One region of the Streptomyces sp. NPDC030820 genome, then DNA from elsewhere that is predicted to be linked to it. Evidence: riboswitches for the same ligand, from Rfam matches in the RefSeq annotation. Region 1 holds a riboswitch; the other holds the start of a gene.

What was found. Region 1 has a riboswitch for FMN ahead of ACZ418_RS22665 (riboflavin synthase). Riboswitches for the same ligand answer to the same signal wherever they lie in the genome.
Region 2: another riboswitch for FMN. It lies ahead of ribB (3,4-dihydroxy-2-butanone-4-phosphate synthase); the one in region 1 lies ahead of ACZ418_RS22665 (riboflavin synthase).

Annotation. Positions count from the first base shown of each region.
Region 1 covers NZ_JBVIEB010000008.1:69,710-79,266, forward strand. Annotated here, with positions in the region: gene hisG (ATP phosphoribosyltransferase) at 1-331, opposite strand, end outside; gene ACZ418_RS22645 (phosphoribosyl-ATP diphosphatase) at 386-658, opposite strand; gene ribH (6,7-dimethyl-8-ribityllumazine synthase) at 693-1,178, opposite strand; gene ACZ418_RS22655 (bifunctional 3,4-dihydroxy-2-butanone-4-phosphate synthase/GTP cyclohydrolase II) at 1,207-2,490, opposite strand; gene ACZ418_RS22660 (nicotinamide mononucleotide transporter family protein) at 2,487-3,128, opposite strand; gene ACZ418_RS22665 (riboflavin synthase) at 3,125-3,733, opposite strand; FMN riboswitch at 3,892-4,022, opposite strand; gene ACZ418_RS22670 (RNA polymerase sigma-70 factor) at 4,337-5,227, shown strand; gene ACZ418_RS22675 (SDR family oxidoreductase) at 5,332-6,075, shown strand; gene ACZ418_RS22680 (ROK family transcriptional regulator) at 6,115-7,401, opposite strand; gene ACZ418_RS22685 (MFS transporter) at 7,573-8,787, shown strand; gene ACZ418_RS22690 (acyl-CoA thioesterase) at 8,747-9,205, opposite strand; gene ACZ418_RS22695 (alginate lyase family protein) at 9,282-9,557, opposite strand, start outside.
Region 2 covers NZ_JBVIEB010000025.1:13,683-23,239, reverse strand. Annotated here, with positions in the region: gene ACZ418_RS40555 (pentapeptide repeat-containing protein) at 1-297, shown strand, start outside; gene ACZ418_RS40550 (hypothetical protein) at 427-1,644, shown strand; gene ACZ418_RS40545 (hypothetical protein) at 1,798-2,331, shown strand; gene ACZ418_RS40540 (hypothetical protein) at 2,418-2,567, shown strand; gene ACZ418_RS40535 (hypothetical protein) at 2,768-3,313, shown strand; partial or broken gene ACZ418_RS40530 (transposase) at 3,345-3,667, opposite strand; gene ACZ418_RS40525 (PhzF family phenazine biosynthesis protein) at 3,745-4,620, opposite strand; gene ACZ418_RS40520 (hypothetical protein) at 5,095-5,418, opposite strand; gene ACZ418_RS40515 (FG-GAP repeat domain-containing protein) at 6,122-7,024, shown strand; FMN riboswitch at 7,221-7,351, shown strand; gene ribB (3,4-dihydroxy-2-butanone-4-phosphate synthase) at 7,601-8,257, shown strand; gene ACZ418_RS40505 (VOC family protein) at 8,352-8,501, shown strand; gene ACZ418_RS40500 (VOC family protein) at 8,526-8,750, shown strand; gene ACZ418_RS40495 (alpha/beta hydrolase family protein) at 8,740-9,516, opposite strand.

The DNA.
Region 1 (9,557 bases):
TCTTGCCCTTGAGGTCCTCGACGCCGTTCGCGGTGCCGGGCTTGGCGGCGAAGCGGAAGGTGGAGCGGGCGAAGCCGAGCGGCAGGATCTCCTCGGCGTCGGCGCCGGAGTCGATCAGCAGGTCGCGGCCGGTGATGCCCACGTCGAGGCGGCCGGAGGCGACGTAGATCGCGATGTCGCGCGGACGGAGGTAGAAGAACTCGACCTCGTTCACCGGGTCGACGATCCGCAGCTCCTTGGACTCGCGGCGCTGCTGGTAGCCGGCCTCATGCAGCATCTCCGCCGCAGGGCCGGACAGTGAACCCTTGTTGGGGACGGCGATGCGCAGCATGAGGTCGGCTTCCTTTGCGTGAAGGGGTTTCTACGGCGGTTACTGCGGGGCGGCTTACAGGTGGGCGTAGACGTCGTCCAGGGAGATCCCGCGGGCGACCATCATCACCTGGATGTGGTACAGCAGCTGGGAGATCTCCTCGGCGGCCGCCTCCCTGCCCTCGTACTCGGCGGCCATCCAGACCTCGGCGGCCTCTTCGACGACCTTCTTGCCGATGGCATGGACGCCCTTGCCGACCAGCTCTGCGGTGCGGGAGGTGGCGGGGTCGCCGTGGGCGGCCTTCTGCTGGAGCTCGGTGAAGAGCTCCTCGAACGTCTTCTTGGACATGGTGGTCCTTACCCTACGCGCTCCGGCCGGTGCCTCAGTGCCAGGGCTCGGATACTGAGCGGAGCGTGGCGGCGGTCGAGACCGCGGCGGTCACCGCCTCGTGGCCCTTGTCCTCGTTCGAGCCCTCCAGGCCGGCCCGGTCCAGGGCCTGCTCCTCGGTGTCGCAGGTGAGCACGCCGAAGCCGACGGGCACACCGGTCTCGACGCTGACCTGGGTGAGGCCCTGGGTGACGCCCTGGCACACGTAGTCGAAGTGCGGGGTGCCGCCGCGGATGACGACGCCGAGGGCGACCACGGCGTCGTAGCCGCGCCCGGCCAGCACCTTGGCGGCGACCGGGAGTTCGAAGCTGCCGGGGACCCGGATCAGGGTCGGCTCGTCGATCCCCAGGTCGTGCAGGGCGCGCAGGGCGCCGTTCACCAGACCGTCCATCACCTTCTCGTGCCACTGCGCCGCGATGACGGCGACCCTGAGGTCGCTCGCGTTGCGTACGGACAGTTCCGGTGCACCCTTGCCGCTCACGTGTCTCCTAAGTGCCTTGCTGTCGTGCTTACTGGTTGGCCGCCACGGCCGGGGTGTCCAGCCAGGGCAGGTCGTGTCCCATACGGTCGCGCTTGGTGCGCAGGTAGTGGAGGTTGTGCTCACCGGCCTGGATCGGCATCGGCTCCCGGCCGGTGACCTTCAGGCCGTGGCGCAACAGCGCGTCGGTCTTGTCGGGGTTGTTGGTCAGCAGCCGGACGCTGCGCACCCCCAGGTCGGCGAGGATCCGGGCACCGGCGCCGTAGTCGCGGGCGTCGGCGGGCAGGCCGAGTTCGAGGTTGGCGTCCAGGGTGTCGCGACCGCGCTCCTGCAGCTCGTACGCCCGGAGCTTGGACAGCAGGCCGATGCCGCGCCCCTCGTGGCCGCGCAGGTAGACGACCACGCCCCGGCCCTCCTCCTGGATGCGCCGCAGGGCGGTGTCCAGCTGGGGGCCGCAGTCGCAGCGCAGGGAGCCGAAGACGTCACCGGTGAGGCATTCGGAGTGGACGCGGACCAGGACGTCCTCGCCGGCGCCGAGGTCGCCGTGGACGAGGGCGACGTGTTCGACGCCGTCGACGGTGGAGCGGTAGCCGTAGGCGGTGAAGGTGCCGTGCTTGGTGGGCAGGCGGGTCTCGGCCTCGCGGCGGACGGTGGGCTCGCTGCTGCGCCGGTAGGCGATCAGGTCCTCGATGGAGATGATCGTCAGGCCGTGCTTGCGGGCGAACGGGATCAGCTCGGGCAGGCGCAGCATCCGGCCGTCCTCGCCGGCGATCTCCACGATGGCGCCGGCCGGACGCAGACCCGCGAGCCGGGCGAGGTCCACGGCGGCCTCGGTGTGGCCGTTGCGGACGAGGACGCCACCGGGCTTGGCGCGCAGCGGGAAGATGTGGCCGGGGCGGACGAAGTCGGTCGGCTCCGCCGTGCCGCTCGCGAGGAGCTGGAGCGTCGTCGCGCGGTCGGAGGCCGAGATGCCGGTGCTCACACCGTGCGCGGCGGAGGCGTCCACGGAGATGGTGAACGCGGTCTTCATCGACTCGGTGTTGTCCTCGACCATCTGCGGCAGCCGCAGCCGGTCCAGTTCCTCGCCCTCCATGGGGGCGCAGATGAGTCCCCGGCACTCGCTCATCATGAAGGCGACGATCTCGGGGGTGGCCTTCTCGGCGGCGATGACGAGGTCGCCCTCGTTCTCCCGGTCCTCGTCGTCGACGACCACGACCGGGCGGCCGGCCGCTATGTCGGCGATGGCCTGCTCGACGGGGTCGAGCCCGAAGTTCTCGATGGTGTCCATGTCGTACAGGGGCGGTGCCGAGGTCATGCCGGGGCTCCTTCCAGGACGGGCTGCGGATTCCTGCGGGAGCGCAGCCACCAGTCGCGCATGCCCCACAGGACGAGTGCGCCGTAGATGACGTAGACGAAACCGGAGAAGGCGTAGCCGTTGGCGAAGTTGAGGGGGACGCCGACGAGGTCGACCAGCAGCCAGGCGATCCAGAACTCGACCATGCCCTTGGCCTGGGCGTACATGGCGACGACGGTGCCGACGAAGATGTAGGCGTCGGGCCAGGGGTCCCAGGACAGCGACGGGTAGGCCGTGAAGAGCAGGGCCACCGCGACCGTGCCGGCGGCGGCCGCGCCGAGCATCGCCGCACGCTCGCGCCAACTGGCGAACCGGGGGGTGATGTGGCCGTCCTCGGCCCGGCCCTGGCTGCGCCGCCACTGCCACCAGCCGTACAGCGCGACGGCCATGACGACGGCCTGCTTGCCGGCGCTGCCGGTCAGATGGCCGTAGAAGGCGGCGAAGAGGACGAGACCGGAGAGGAACTGCACGGGCCAGGTCCACAGGGAGCGGCGCCAGCCGAGGGCGAGGGTGATCAGGCCGAGGATGTTGCCGGTCATGTCCGACCAGATGATGCGCTGGCCGAAGAGGGTGAAGGCCTCGGAGTTCAGCCAGTTCACTTGGTGGCTCCCTGGGCACGGTCGCCGAGGAGCCGCTCGACGTACTTGGCGACGACGTCGACCTCGAGGTTGACCGGGTCACCCGGCTGCTTCAGGCCGAGCGTGGTCAGGGCCAGGGTGGTCGGGATGAGGCTGACGGTGAAGTGGTCGGGGCCTGCGTCCACGACCGTGAGGCTGATGCCGTCGACGGTGATGGAGCCCTTCTCGACGACGTAGCGGGAGAGGTCCGCCGGGAGGGAGATCTTCACGATCTCCCAGTTCTCGGAGGGCTTGCGCTCCAGCACCTCGCCGGTGCCGTCGACGTGTCCCTGCACGATGTGCCCGCCGAGACGCGCGCCCACCGCCATGGGGCGTTCCAGGTTGACGCGGGAGCCGACGCCGAGCGCGCCGAGGCTGGAACGGTTCAGGGTCTCCGCCATCACATCGGCGGTGAACTCGTCGCCCTCGTGCTCCACGACGGTGAGACAGACCCCGTTCACGGCGATGGAGTCGCCGTGCTGCGCGCCCTCGGTCACGATGGGGCCGCGGAGCCGGAAGCGGGAGGCGTCGCCGAGGTTCTCGACGGCGGTGATCTCACCCAGCTCTTCGACGATTCCGGTGAACACTTCCCGGGTCCTCCTGCCTCTTCGGGCACGGACTCCGGGGCCTGTCGATGACGACAGAATGTACGGGTGAACACACCTGCGGCGACACCGAAAGAGGCCCGTCCGCATGCGGACAAGCCCCAGATACGGCGACGCGCACACTTACGCGTGCCCGCCCGCCGCGCACTGCCTCCCATCCGGACTTTAACCGTCGGTCCAGGAATTTCACCTGGTCAACCGGCCGCTGGAAGCGACCGGGTCGCGGACTGTAACCGCCGGTTCGGACTTTCACCGACCCCGGAGTGCGCTGCTTCTGGTACAGGGCCAGTGTGCCACGCCGGACGGCGCTTCAGACAGACGGAGGGTGTGGGCTCCCTCACAGCATGTGTCGCCGACCTTGCGTGATGCGGCCGGGCCGGCACAACTGCCGTACTCTCAGGGCACCTTGACCATTGGTCCGGACCTATTGACCTTACTGGTCTAGTCCTCTTATCGTGCGGGCGGGTCCGGTGGCGGTGACGACGGCCCTTGCCCGCCGCCGGGCCGCCAGAACGCCGGACTCCACCGTCGGGACGTCGGACTCCACCGTCGGGACGCCGATGGGCGTCTGGCACTCTGAGGCGCATGACCCCTTCGCCGGCCTCCGAAGAGTTCGAGTCCCACCGGTCCCGCCTGTTCGGCCTGGCCTACCGCCTGCTGGGCTCCGCCCATGAGGCGGAGGACGCGGTGCAGGACGCGTATCTGCGGTTCAGCGGCGCCGACCGGGCGGCGATCGAGCACCCCGGGGCATGGCTCGCCAAGGCCGTCACCAACCTCTGTCTGACCCGGCTGACCTCGGCCCGGGCGCGGCGCGAGGAGTATCCCGGGACCTGGCTGCCCGAGCCGGTGGCCACCTCCGACGGCACGCTCGGGCCGCTGGAGTCGGCGGAGCGGCGCGATCAGGTCTCCATGGCCCTGCTGGTCCTGCTGGAGCGGCTGACGCCGACCGAGCGGGCCGTGTACGTGCTGCGTGAGGCGTTCGGTTACGCCCACCGGGAGATCGCGGACGTCCTGGACCTGAGCGAGTCCAACTGCCGTCAGCTGTACCGGCGGGCGGTGGCCCGGGTCGCCGTGCCGGAGAGCCGCTTCGAGCCGGCGCCGGAGCGGCAGGAGGAGCTGCTCGTGTCCTTCCTCACGGCGGCCCGGGAGGGCGACCTGGCCGGCCTGGAGAAGCTGCTCGCGGCGGACGTCACCTACTGGGGCGACGGGGGCGGCAAGGTGTCCGCGGCCAGGCGGCCGGTCGAGGGACGCGAGAAGGTCGTGCGCTTCCTGGTGGGCGGGGCCGAGCGGTTCGCGGGCGGCCTGGACATCGTGGTGCTGGAGGTCAACGGCGCGAGCGCGCTGGTCGCGTGGGCGGGCGACGTGCTCGCCGGGGTGGCGTCCTTCGAGCTGCGGGACGGGCTGATCGCCCATGTGCGAACGGTGACGAACCCCGACAAGCTGGCCTTCATGCAACGGCAGCTGACGCGGTCGTAGCGGAGCCGCCCCGGGGCCTGTCACATTTCCGGAGGCTGTGTGGTCTCAGTGGAAGAGGGTGCTCCGACCGGGGGCGACCCCGAGTCCGGAGGGACGGGAACACCATGACCACCATCCTGGTGACCGGCGGGACCGGCACGCTCGGCACGCGGGTGACGCAGCGGCTGCGGGCGGACGGGCACGAGGTGCGGGTGCTCAGCCGGCACACGCCGCCGTACGCCGTCGATCTGCGCGTCGGCGGGAGCGGGCTCGACGCCGCGCTCGCCGGCGTGGAGACCGTGGTGCACTGCGCGACCACCCAGCGGGGCGGGGACGAGACCGCCGCCGATCATCTGATCGCGGCGGCCCGGCGGGCCGGGGTGGGCCATCTGGTCTACATCTCCATCGTCGGCATCGACCAGGTGCCGCTCGGCTACTACAAGACCAAGCTGGCCGTGGAGCGCAAGATCGAGGCGTCGGGCCTCGGCTGGACCGTCCTGCGCACGACCCAGTTCCACGACCTGCTCGTCACGACCCTGGGCGGACTGGCCAAGCTGCCCGTCATGCTGGTCCCGGCCGGGATCCCGGACCAGCCGGTGGAGGTGACCGAAGTCGCGGACCGCCTGGTCGAGTTGGCCCTGGCGGCGCCGGCCGGGCGGGTGGCGGACATGGGCGGCCCCGAAGTGCGGTCCCTGGACTCGCTGGCGCGCGCCTACCTCCGTGCGACCGGGCGGCGCCGGGCGGTGGCACAGGTGCCGCTGTTCGGCCGGACGTATCGCGCCTGCCGCGAGGGCGGGCTGCTGGCGCCGGAACAGGCGGTGGGGAAGACGACGTTCGAGGAGTACCTGGGGCACCGCTTCGGCGGCTGACCCGGCGGCCGGGCGGGAGAGGGGGAGACGGGCCTGCCGTCAGTTCCGGTCCTGTGGTGCGAACAGCTCGTCCTGGGCGCGGTCGCGGGCGGTCAGCAGGGCGCCGCGCAGGACCGCCGTGCCGCCGAGGGTGCTCGGCCGGACCTCCGTGAGCAAGGGTGACATACGGCGCAGCCGCTCCTCCACCAGCCCGGCGAGCACCGTGCCGCCGGCCTGCCCGGCCTCTCCGCCGAGCACCACACAGCCGGGGTCGAGTACGGCCACCACGGACGCGGCGCCGATGGCGATCCGGTCGGCGAGAGCGTGCAGAAACCGGCCGGCGGGGCGTTCGGCGTCCGAACCGACCGAACCGGCAGGGCGTCCGGCGTCCGTATGAGACGCCTCCCCCGCCACCTCCGCCACGGCCTCCCGGATCACCACCGCCGCGCCCGGTCCGTCCATCGTGGCCGGTATGGGCAGGCCGTGCTGCGCCGCCAGGGCGCCGATCGCCGCCGCGCCCGCCAGCGAGTGGAAACCTCCGTCGCAGTCCCGCGCCGAGGGCAGCGAGTCGGTGCCCGGCACCGGCAGGAAGCCGATCTCGCCCGTGCCGCCCGAGGCACCGCGGCGCAGCGTGCCGTCGAGGACGACCGCGGCGCCGACGCCGTGGCCCAGCCAGAGCAGGACGAAGGTGTCCCGGTCCCGGGCGGCGCCCTCGCCCTGCTCGGCCAGGGCTGCGAGGTTGGTCTCGTTCTCCACGGTGACGCGGGCCCCGGGCAGCCGCTCCTGCAGGGCGGCGGCCAGGCAGCGGTGCCAGGCGGGCAGCCTGCCGGAGTCACGCAGGTCGCCGGTGGCCGGGTCGATGAGGCCGGGCGCGCCGATGCCGACGGTGTGCAGTTTCCCCCACGCTCGAACGCCCTCGCGCGGGGGCGCCCCCATCGCCCCGGCCTCCTTGGCGGTCCGCTCCACCGCGGCCACCGCCTGCTCCACGGCGGGACCGGTCCCGGTGTCGCCGCCGATCGGCACGGACGCCTCGGCCAGCACCCGTCCGACCAGGTCGGAGACCAGGACGAAGACGCCGCCGGTGCGGACGTCGAGCGCGGCCAGGTGGGCCCGGTCGGCGACGATGCCGTACAGCCGGGCGTTGGGACCCCGGCGCTGCTCGCCGGACTCGCCGACGACCGTGATCAGCCCGGCGTCGGTGAGCCGTTCCACGAGGTCGGCGACCGTCGGCCGGGACAGACCCGTCAGCTGCTTCAACTGCCCGGCCGTGAGTGGGCCTTCCTGCTGCAGCAGGCGCAGGGCCAGACGGTCGTTGATGGCCCGGGCGGTGCTGGGTGATGCGGGCATGACGGGTGATGCGGGCATGACGGGAATCCTTCCAGATCCACGCACCTGGGGACGCCGACGGCGGCCGTGATGAGGCCGGGGCGATGGGCGCCCCTCGTCTATCTATCAGGCAGGGTCCCTGATAGTTTACGGCGGGTGCCGCGAGACCGACCTATGGGGAGGGATCGGAACATGAGTGACATGGGCTTCACGCGCGACGAAGTGAGGCGCGCCCGGTACGCCGTGGCGGCCGTGTTCGCCGTGCACGGCGCCGTGACCGGCACGTTCGCCACCCGGGTGCCGTGGATCCAGGACCATGCCTCGCTCGGCGCGGGTCAGTTGGGGTTCGCGCTGGCCTTCACGGCGTTCGGCGCCTCCTGTGCGATGCCGCTGGCGGGCCGGATCAGCCACCGCTTCGGCAGTCGTACGGCCTTGCGCGGGCTGCTCGCGCTGTGGACGCTCTCCCTGGTCCTGCCGTCCCTCGCGCCGAACCTGTACACCCTGTGCCTGGCGATGTTCACCTACGGCGCGAGCGCGGGCATGGCCGACGTGGCGATGAACGCGCTCGGCGTCGAGATCGAGCGGCTGCTGAGCAAGTCGGTCATGTCCGGGCTGCACGGCATGTGGAGTGCGGGCGCCCTGATCGGCTCGGCGGCCGGCGCGCTCGCGGCGCACCTCGGCGCGGACGCCCGGCTGCACTTCTCGCTCGCCTCGGCCGTGCTGACCGTGCTCGGACTGGTGGCCTGCACCTGGGTGCTGGATCTGCAGCCCGCCGAGCACGAGGAGCCGCCGCCGCGGTTCGCGCTGCCGCCGCGCTCGGCCCTGCTGATCGGCACGGTCGGCTTCTGCGCGGTGTTCGCGGAGGGCGCGAGCCTGGACTGGTCGGCGGTGTTCCTGCGGGACCGGCTGGACAGCTCGGCCGGTGTGGCGGCGGCCTGTACGACCGGCTTCATGCTGACGATGGCGGTGGCCCGGATCGCCGGGGACGCGGTGGTGAACCGGTTCGGCGCGGTCCGCACCGTCCGGGTCGGGGGCGTCCTGGCCGTGCTGGGCGGACTGCTGATCGTGTTCGCCGGGTATCCGGCGGTGGCGATGGGCGGGTTCGCGCTGATGGGACTGGGTATCGCGGTGGTCGTACCGCTGTGCTTCGCGGCGGCCGGGCACGCCGGGCCCCATCCCAGCCAGGCCATCGCGGGCGTGGCGACGATCACCTACACCTCGGGGCTGATCGCGCCGAGCCTGATCGGCGGGGTGGCCCAGGCGACCAGTCTGGTGGTGTCGTTCTGCGTGGTGACGGCGCTGGCGTGCGGGCTCGCGGTGTTCGCGGGCGTACTGCGCAGCGCCGAGTGCGGCGGCCGGGCCGAGGTCAGCCGGCCGGCCGCAGCAGTTCCCAACCCACGGCCCTGAAGGCGTCGGTCCAGGGCGCCGGTCGCAGGGTCGTGGCGTCGAGCCGGACCAGCACCCGGGTGCCCTGGGCGTAGGTCCGGGCCCCGTCGGCCGAGCAGAAGCGGAAGCCGTAGGTCAGACCGGTGGTGCCGAGCCGGTCCAGCCAGAGGTGAACGGCGTAGGTGCCGGGGCTGGTCACGGGTGCCTCGTAGCTGATGCGCAGTTCTCGGACCGCGTTGCAGGCGTCGCCGGCCGCGTGCCAGTCGCCGTCGAAGCGGACGCCGTGCGCGTTCCACAGCTCGGTCCAGGCGCGCTCGACCAGCAACGGATAGCGGGCGTTGTGCAGGAGCCCGAGCGCGTCGAGGTCGTCGAAGTGCACGGTGACGGGGATCAGCCGGCCGTAGGAGACGACGGGTGCGATCGGGGCTTCGGCGGTCACGGGAGGGGCTCCTGAACTTGGCTGGCGAGACGGCCACATACTAAGCGACCGCTCAGAAGCCCTGGCCGAGTGCCGGTCAGCCCGCGATGGAGTCCAGCTGCTCGGCGGCGGGCCGCAGCGCCCACAGGTCCCCGCCGGGCGGCGCCTCCAGCTGGGCCACGGCCGCCTCGGCCGCCGGATCGCCCGCGTCGGCCGCCGCGTGCACGACGTCCGTGGCCGCGTACCGGTGGAACTCCAGCTCCGGATGCGACCACGCGGCGGCGCCGGTCGCGGCCGGCAGCAGATAGTCGACCGCCTTGAACAGGCTCTGACCGTCCGGGCCCCGGTACGACCACAGGTTCACGCCCACGTG
Region 2 (9,557 bases), on a different contig from region 1:
GGCTTCGGCCTGCCCCAGCACTCCCCCAAACAGGAAGCCAGCGGCATCGTTCCGGCCGGCGGCGGCCGTGTCACCTTCACCATCGACACGGACGACCCGCAAAACCCCACTGGCAACCGGTTCACCGGCCAGCGGTTCGAGAAAGGCCTCAACGTCACACTCAACTCGGTCATCTTCCGCTCCAGCGGACAAGACCTCACCACCGCCGGCACCTACATCGAGATGACCTCCCGCCTACTCGAACCCGCCCTCCTGGCCCTCGCGGTCCTCGCGGTACGCGGACGCATCAAACGCTGACGGTCGCGCACGGCTGCACCGCGGACCCTGATGTGACTGACGCCACATTGAGCGGCCGAGATTTTTTGCCGCTGTACCCACCACCCGAGCCCGAGAAGGGAAGCTGATACCTCTGAAGGAGCCGCCGAAGTGAACGCCAGCAGTGACCTCCCCCGTGCGCTTGAGGGCAAAGTCCGGCGCAGCCCCAGGCTCATCGAAGTCGACCGGACCAGGCGCGCGGTCTGTAGTGGGGACTCGGTATTGCGCGTCATACCAGCTGAACCTACCTGCGAAGGCACGGCCTGCGTCCGGCTGTTCAACCACCCTCCGCGGCTCTACGTGGGTGTGGCCTCGGACGGTGTCGTGTGGGACGTCGTGGACGAGCGCGTTCCAGTCAAAGCGGTGTGCGACGGTGTCCAAGTCGTGCCTGAGTCAGCCGAAACTCTCAGCGCTGTAGCCAGCGCCGAGGGGCTAGCTGCCGTCAGCTTGATGGCAGCACTCAGGGCGCGGGCCGACGTGGCACTCGGCCCCAACCGCCGCCCAGCCTTCTTTCAACGGAAGCGCGGCTGGACGGTGGGGGACGTGGTGAAGCAGCACGTGGAACAGTTTGCCCGCAAACACCTTCTCCTGCCGGTCAGCAACCGGTGGGAAGAGGCTCTTTCGACGGCGCTCGTCGGCGACTGGGCCGCTGCGATTGAGTACACCGGACGCCTGCCCTGCGACGCTCTCGGCGTCCTAAGAGCTGAGGCCCGGACACTGCATCGACAGTTGGTACCGCTGTGGCGCCGGAGGACCCGCCACGGACGCGTGCTGTCCCTGGACGCCGACCTCGGAGGCCTGTCGCTGCACGATCTGGTCGCCGCCGACGTGGATCTGCTTGCCCGGACAGCGGGCGGGGTATTCGAGGACGAGCGCCTCAACCACGTGCTGCGCGGCCTGACGGAGGCCGAGAGGCGGGTGGTGTTCCGTACGCCGAGGGCGAGGGCACCACCTGGACCGAGGCAGCCAGGCATGCCAACGCCCGTGACCCGGAGGCTTTCGGGGAACGGGTTCGCCGCAAGGCCAAACGGCTCGCCGCCGAACAGCGCCGCCGCACCGAACAGCGGCGCTTCGCTCCCCCGGCGACCTGACCTAACTCAACCTCCTGCCAGGCTGGTTTTCCTCATTTCCTCCTGGAGTACAGCACTGTGCAATCCGCAGCCGACCCGACGCAGGGGTACAGCTTCTTCGGTCCCATGGCATGGGACCGGGGCCCACAGCCTCCTCGCCATGACCGCCGTTTCATCCACACCGTCACAGCCGGCGTCCGCTTGCTCGATCCGGGGCACGCCCATACCCGTGTCGTCGGCTGTCCCGAGCCCGAGTTGATGCAGTCACTGAAGCTCCGCGGCCGGGCCCTCGGGCTGGTCGAGTGGTTCTGCGGCCCAACTGCGCTCACCCTGGAGCAGTCCCCGGTGGAGGTGGGCTCCCTCAGCGCCAGGGTCCTGGGTACTACCACGCAGCGAGCGATGGCGGGAGGCCGTGACCACCGCGATCCTCGGCGGCTGGTGCGATCCTCTACTGCGCACCGGCTACCTGCCGACCACCGCACTCGGCGCTCTGAAGGCGGAAGCACGCGCGGTGCACCGGCAGCTGGTGCCATTGTGGCGACGCCGGACCCGGCACGGACGGGTGCTTTCCCTGGACGCTGATCTTGGCGAGCTGTCGCTGTATGACCTCGTCGCCGCCGACGTCGACCTGCTCACCCACACCGCGGGCGGAGTGTTCGAGGACGAGCGGCTCGGCGCCGTGCTGCGCGGGCTCGCCCCGGCCGAACTCGCGGTCGTCTTCGCGTACGCCGAGGGCGAGGGCACCACCTGGGCCGAGGCGGCGGCCGTCGCCGGCGTCTGTGACCCGGGAGCCTTTGGCGAGCGGGTGCGGCGCAAGGTCAAACGGCTCGCCGCCGAGCAGCATCGCCGCGCTGCACAGCGCCGCCCCGCTCCCCTGGCAACCTGCATCACAGAAACTCCCCAAGTTTCTTTGCCGGTAGGGCCGGAGCCTGGGACCGAGAGGTGAACACCCTCTCGTCGAAGGAACACAGCCACCATGATCCTGATCCTCTTCCTGGCCCTGCTGGTCCTCGCCCTCGTCGTGTGGCGGGTATGGACAAGGCCCGGGAAGCCGACGTCACCGGCATCGTGCGGATGGCCCTCGCAGCGATCGTGACCCTGGTCCTCACCTACGTGGCTCTCCACGTCGTACCCCCGGAGGCCGTCCCCAACCTCCTGAACGGCGCCCTCAACGCCCTCTGAACAACATGACGTACTGCGCCTGAGACACGGCGCGGACCGCCCCCCCAGGCACCTTGACGTGGCCCCTGGCGTTCGGTGTAGGGGGCCACGCCGTCGCTCGTACGTAGCCGCCGACAAGCCGGAGCGGATACCGGCCGCCGCTGGGCTACTCAGGTTGGACTCGCGATGTCGGTGACCAAGGCTGTGGCATGCTCGTCCGCGTGATCGATGCCCCGAATGATGACTGGTCGTTTGCAACAGCGCGGGAGCCGGCCCGATTCGGCGCCTGCGAGGTGAACGACGTTCCCGGTGTCGAGCACGCGGTGGGCGTGCGCGGGACGCTATGCGGCATCTCGGCCCGGTATACCACCCGCTACTTGCATCTGTTCGTTCCCGACGCCCTGCAGTCGTGCCGACGGTGCCGCCAGGAGGCTGAGACCGCCCCGACGCAGCCATGCGTCCAGGAGCGCCTTCACGGCCGAGTCCTGGACTCGGCTCAGGGCGCGACGCGTGACGAGTTGCTCGCCGCCCTTCGTATTGGGGCGAATGTCCGCTTGTGGATCAACGGCCGCTCCACAGATCTGGCGAAGTTCTACGCAAGGCTCGATGAACTGACCGACGGCGCCGGGCCCGCTGCCGAGGCTTTCGCATCCGCGGCGACAATCGGATTGGCGAACGTTGAGCACGACGTCTGGCGGTTCCTAGTTGTCCTGCCAGAGGACGGCGGCCCACCGATCATCGCCCGCGGACCACGCGGCCTTCACTGATGGGACCAGCACCGGCCAAGGTCGGACGAGATCACGGCAAACTGGCCAGCCCGGTCGCGGCCAGACAGCCGTCGATGAGCTGCGGCCGGTACTGGATCTCCGTAAGCCGCGTCTGACCGTCCGCACGAGGTGGTCCGGGTCGGCGAAGGCGACGTTGGCCAGGAAGCCGCGTCGCAACAGCGACCAGATGCCCTCGACTGGGTTGAGGTCGGGCGCGTACGGGGGCAACTGGTAGACGGTGAGCCACTCCTCAGCGGCGATGAACTCTTTCATGCCAGCAGCCAGGTGGGTGTTCAGGTTGTCCCAGATCAGGACGATCGGTCCTCCCAGCTGGCTGTGCGCCGCGGTGATCAGGGCCTCAACTCCTTGGTGAACTCCTGGTCCACCTTCCGCTCCGCCATGCCGGTCGACCACCATCTTCGGCGGGCTTGTCAGCTGATGCGCGTTCCTGTGCCGCTGACGCGGACGCGCTGGTCACCCGCGCGCAGCGTCACCGTGAGTTCGCCAGGGCGGCCCAGGTCTTCGCCCTGGTGCAGGGTGAGGACGGCGTCCTGGGGAACCAGGCCGAGGTCACGGGCATAGGCACCGAAAGCTGCGGCCGCAGCGCCGGTTGCCGGGTCCTCGACGACGCCGCCGACGGGGAACGGGTCACGGACATGGAAGACGGTGGCCGACTCCCGCCACACCAGCTGCAGCGTGGTCAGGTCCAAGCGGTGCATGAGGGCTTCCAGGTGCGCGAAGTCGTACGCGAGATCTGCCAGGCGCTCGCGCGTCGCCGCCGCGAGAACGAGATGGCGGGCACCGGCGAACGCCACACGGGGCGGGAATGCCGGGTCGAGATCGGCGGCCGGCCAGCCGAGCGCGGCCAGTGCCTCCGTGAGGTCGGCGTCGGCGATCTCCTCTATGTGCGGCTCGACACTGGTGAGGGTGGCCCTGACCGTGCCGCCCTCCTCTGCCACCTCCACCGGCACGATGCCTGCGCGCGTGGCGAATACCAGTTCCCCGGGGCCTATCCGCTCGGCGAGTGCGACGGCGGTCGCAACGGTGGCGTGTCCGCAGAACGGCACCTCGGCCTTGGGGCTGAAGTAGCGGATGCTGTACGCCCGCCCCTGCCGGCTGCCGAGGCCCTTTGGAGGCGCTGTCAGGAACGCGGATTCCGAGTATCCAAGGTCCGCGGCGATCGCGAGCATGTCGCTGTCGTCCAGGCCGGTGGCGTCCAGGACCACGCCGGCCGGGTTTCCGCCATCGGGGGCGCTGGAGAAGGCGGTGTATCGCAGTACCTCGGGCCGCGGCGCATTCGTCGTCATGCTTGGAGCAACCATGGCCGGCCAGCGGCTATTTCACGGCACCAGCCGAACCGAGGACCTGATCGCCTGCAGCACACTCCGGCCGGAACCAGTGACGAGCAGATGCGACCCTACCCGGGCCTGCCTCGCTCGCCGGTACACCGGGCGCGAAGGGGGTTCTCAGCCCTCCGGCCCGCGGCACGACACGGGAGAATGGCAGGGCAAGGCCTGTCGACAAGCACTCCCCCGCGGATGGCGGTGCCACAGCCGGCTCGGGGACCAGCCACAGCACCGCCATGACCAGACCACCACCAAGAGGAACCCCACGCCCGGGCAAGCGGCTGCGCCTCACCGAATCGCCGCACCGCAACGCCGCCAGACGAGTGCCACCCCGATGAGTCCGTGACGCCACCCGGCACGTCCTACGCCTGTACGCGTGACCAGGCTCGAACGGGGGGAACGAATCCGGCAAAGCCCCGGCTCAACGCAGTCGGGTCAGCCGCAGGCCTGCTGTGGACCGGACCGGGCGGAAGGCGGCGCCGTACTCCCTGGCGGACCGGTTGGCCTCAGCACTGGAGCCCCCACCGAGCGCAGGTAGAAGGCGTAGGCCACCGACGCGACCTGCTTCTCGTTCAGGTACAGCACCCACAGGTTGCCGAGCCGGCGCGCGGTGCGCACCTTCTCCTCCAGGCCGTCGGCGGATCCGGGCTCGCACGCCACCGCGGTGCAGCCCTGCGACAGGCGGCGGATGGCCGCGCGTGCCAGCACCGGACCCGGGCCTGCCCCACGCCATGCGGGCTCGAGGACGACCCGGTCCATGACCAGCAGGTCACCGACGGGGGTGTGGTCCTGGCTGCCGAAGGGGGTCGCCTAGAACTTTCCCGGAGCTATCAGGTGCGGAGCCAGATGATGAGGGCCGCGACGATGGCGGTGCCGAGGTAGACGTAGCGGTCGTTTATCGAGGGAGTTCCGGAGTTACCGCGTGCGGGCGGGAGTCGGCCTCGCCGCGGGTTCCTGAAACTGCAGGTCGAGCGTCAGGCGATGCCTCAGCAGGCGTCCGAGCCGACGCTCCACCGTTGTGTGGATGAGCAGGGACAGCCCCAGCACGCAGCCGACGGACACCGCCATGGAAGGCAGCAGCCCCAGCCTCGGAAAGGCCCGGATCAAGCCTTTGGCGACGGGAATTCCGATGCTCTGGTGGACGAGGTAGAAGGGGTACGTGAGTCCCCCCTCGTGCCCGGGGTGACCTCGGGCGGCGTGGGGCCGGCCTGATCAGCCTCACCAAGACGGCACCAGGAAATCCCGGAGACCCACTCGGGTTGATTTCCGAGAGCGCGGAAAAGGGCCGCAACGCATAGGCGGTGGGGGCACTTCCACGGTGCCGTCCGGGCGGAATTTCGTATTCCGAACCCCACTACAAAACCACTGGGACAGACGTGCGAAGATCCGGACAATGATGCGAGCGCTGCCCACGCCTGAACAGAGCGCACCGCCTGATTCCGCATACCTCATGGAGTCATACGTGACCCAGTATTCCCGGCGTGTTCGCGCACTGTCGCGTCTCGTCACCTCGGCGATCGCCGTCGCCCTGGTCGGCGCCACCGCCGGCACCGCCCTGGCCGATGCCCCTGCGACGACCGGTCCGGCGAAGAACGTCGCCCGGAGCGCCGCCGCGGCCGGGCAGCACAAGCCCACCCCCGCCGCCCCGTCCTTCTTCCTTTCCGGGATCCTGCCGTCGGGCCAGATGTACGTCTACATGCCCGACGGGAAGGGCGGCTTCGACGACCGGTCGGGCGCGTACGTCTGGCCGCACTTCAGGTTCGGTGTGTCGATCGACCCCGATCTGACCGGCTACCAGGACGGCGCGTACCACGTCATGGACGACGGCACGCTGAATCTCTGGCGCAACGGGCGACTCAAGAAGGTGGCCACCGGCTGGGGCCGGTACGACGTCGTCCTCTCCCCCGGCACTCTGGGCGGCGCCAAGCACCCCGACCTGCTCGCCCGCAACAGGCAGGGCGTCCTGTGGCGCTTGCAGACCAAGGCGGACGGCTCCCTGGCACCGCGCGTCAAGGTCGGGTCCGGCTTCGATCAGTTCACTCAGATCACCGGGCAGGGCGACCTGAGCGGTGACAGCAAGCCGGACATCGTCGCCCGTGACAGGCAGGGCGTCCTCTGGCTGTACAGGGGCACCGGCGATCCGCGGAAGCCGTTCGCGTCCCGTCTGAAGGTGGGTCCCGGCTGGAACCAGTTCAACAAGCTGGTGGCCACGGGGGACGTCGACGGCGACGGCCACAGCGACCTGCTCGCCCGCGACCCCAAGGGCAACCTGTGGCTGTACAAGGGGACGGGCAAGGCGGCCGCGCCGTTCACGTCCCGGGTCAAGGTGGGCACGGGTTTCAACCAGTACCGCGACCTCTTCTGACGCCCCTCCAGGGGCCTGACACAATCCCCTGCGCGGATCCCAGAGCGTTCGTGCGGCTCCGCGGAGTGCCGGTTGCCTGGGCGGCGCAGCACACCAGCCTCGTCCCGGTAGGCGACGGGGCACCGGCACCGAAATGGCTGTGCCGCGGAACACGCCCGCACCACGAGCCGTTTGTGCAATGATCGTCACTGAGTGTTCGCGCGCTCCGGGGTCGGTGCAATTCCGAGCCGGCGGTGAAAGTCCGCGACCCAGCCGAAGCCATCGGCTGGTTGACCTGGTGGAACTCCGGGACCGACGGTGAAAGTCCGGATGGAAGGCAGTGCGCGGCGACACGTTGTCCCCCGGCACCGGCATCGAGTGCCTGCCGAGGGACTTGGTGCTCGCTTTCCCCGGAACGGCGTCCGTGCACGGGGGCGAGCCGTCATCCGCCGACTCCCACCGGCATGGTGCGCCGTCCATTGCGGCAGGCCGTCGCGTGCTGAGGCACGCGCCCTGCCGGATGGCCGCGTTCTCTCGCAGATCAGTGCATCGCCCGGATGCACACCGGTCCGGGCGGTCCCGACCGCAGGAGAGCACATGGCGATCGCAGTTCACACCACGACAGACCGGCTACACCGCGTTGAGCAGGCAATCGATGCCTTTCGCCGCGGGGGCTTCGTCATCGTCTTCGACGACGAGTCCCGCGAGAACGAGGGCGACCTGATGGTGGCCGCCGAGTACACGGACAAGGCCGCGATGACATATCTGTTGGACCACACCTCGGGGGTGGTGTGCGCGGCACTGCCCCATCAGCGGTGCACGGACCTCGACCTGCCGCAGATGGCGGACGACAACTCCGGACTGCACGGCACGGCCTTCACCGTGTCCGTGGACCTGATCGCCGGAGGCACCACCGGTATCCCCGCCGAAGAGCGCGCCCGTACTCTGCGGGCGCTCGCCGATCCGGCAGCAGGGCCAGGAGACTTCGCGCGCCCCGGCCACATCTTCCCGGTGCGAGCGGCGCGCGGCGGAGTGCTGGAGCGCGACGGCCACACCGAGGCCGCCGTGGACCTCTCGCTGCTCGCGGGACTGTCCGGAGTGACCACCATGTGCGAGGTCGTCCGGCGCGACTGGGCCATGGCCCGCCACATCGACCTGGAGCAGTTGGCAGAGCGCGATGGGCTGACTCTGATCTCGGTAGGCGACGTGGCCGCCTACCGTCAGACGCGGGCCTCCACAGGACAGCCGTCCTGACATCCCGTCGGTCTGGTCCTGCATCTTTCGTCAGAGGCAGGACCAGACCTTCGCCCGATGCCCTGATGGCCGACGCACACCTACGTTGATGTGCATGAAGATCCCCGCGCAGTACAAGTACGCCGTCATCCCGCACGTCATGGTCGACGGGACCGCCGAGGCGATCAAGTTCTACGAGGCCGCGTTCGGAGCGTCCGAGCACTTCCGGCTCGAAGGAGATGACGGGCGAATCGTGCATGCCTAGATCGGCGTCCATGGTTCCACGCTCATGCTCGGCGACGCCGTGTCCCCGTTCTCGCCCCCGGAAGCGGTCGGAGTGTCCGTTGCCCTGCACGTCTACGTGCCAGACGTCGACGGCCTCAGCGCCCAGGCCGTGAGAGCCGGCGCCGAGCTTCTCTCACCACCGGCCGACATGTCCTATGGCGCCCGCCAGTCAATGCTCCGCGATCCGTTCGGCCACATCTGGATCTTCCTGACGCCCCTTACCGACTGAGCAGGTGGGCAATTACGTGACCGCCGACAGCAGTGGCTGTCGCGCGTTTCCAGCCGTGCTGGCTGGTCCAGAACTGATCCCGGCTGGGATCTTCCGGGCCTGGGCCGGGGTCGCTGCCGAAGAGAAGGAATGGCCGGTCGGTGCCGTCGGTGACGGGTGGCAGGAGGCTGCCGTCCAGGTTGACGCCGGCGCGCAGGCGCCGGTCGGCGCGGATGGCTGTGGCGGCTGTGGCGCCGCCGAGGGAGTGGCCGAGCATGCCGACGCGGGACAGGTCGAACGCGCCGGCGAGGGTGGGTGGCAGGGCTCGCCGTCCGGCGTCGGTGTTGTGTCCGGCGTTGAGCGCGGTGAGCTGGTCCAGCACGAACCGGGTGTCCGCGGTGCGGACAGCGAGGGCCTTGGCGATCAGGGCATCGTCGATGTCGCCGGTAATGGCGAAGGTTTCCACCCGGCCGCCGGGAAACTCGACTTGGTCGGCGTCGTAGGTGTGGTCGATGGCCACGACCAGGTAGCCGTGGCTGGCTAGTTCCTCAATCAGAACAGTGCCGAGGCTGCGGTCGCTGCGCAGGCCCGGTGAGTATAGGGCGACCTGCCTCCCGCACCGGACGTGGTCCACCGGTGCGGCCAGGTGGGCGTGCGTGGTCGGCAGCAGCAGCGTGCCGGGCGGGATGGCCTGTTCCTGCTCGAAGAAGGGGACGGCGCCGGGTGACATCCACGGCGCGGGCGGGTGGCGATGGGCGGCGTGTGCCGGGTACCAGAGCTGGATCATGAGTTCCCTGCCGGGCGGGAATCCTGCCAGGGATCGACGCG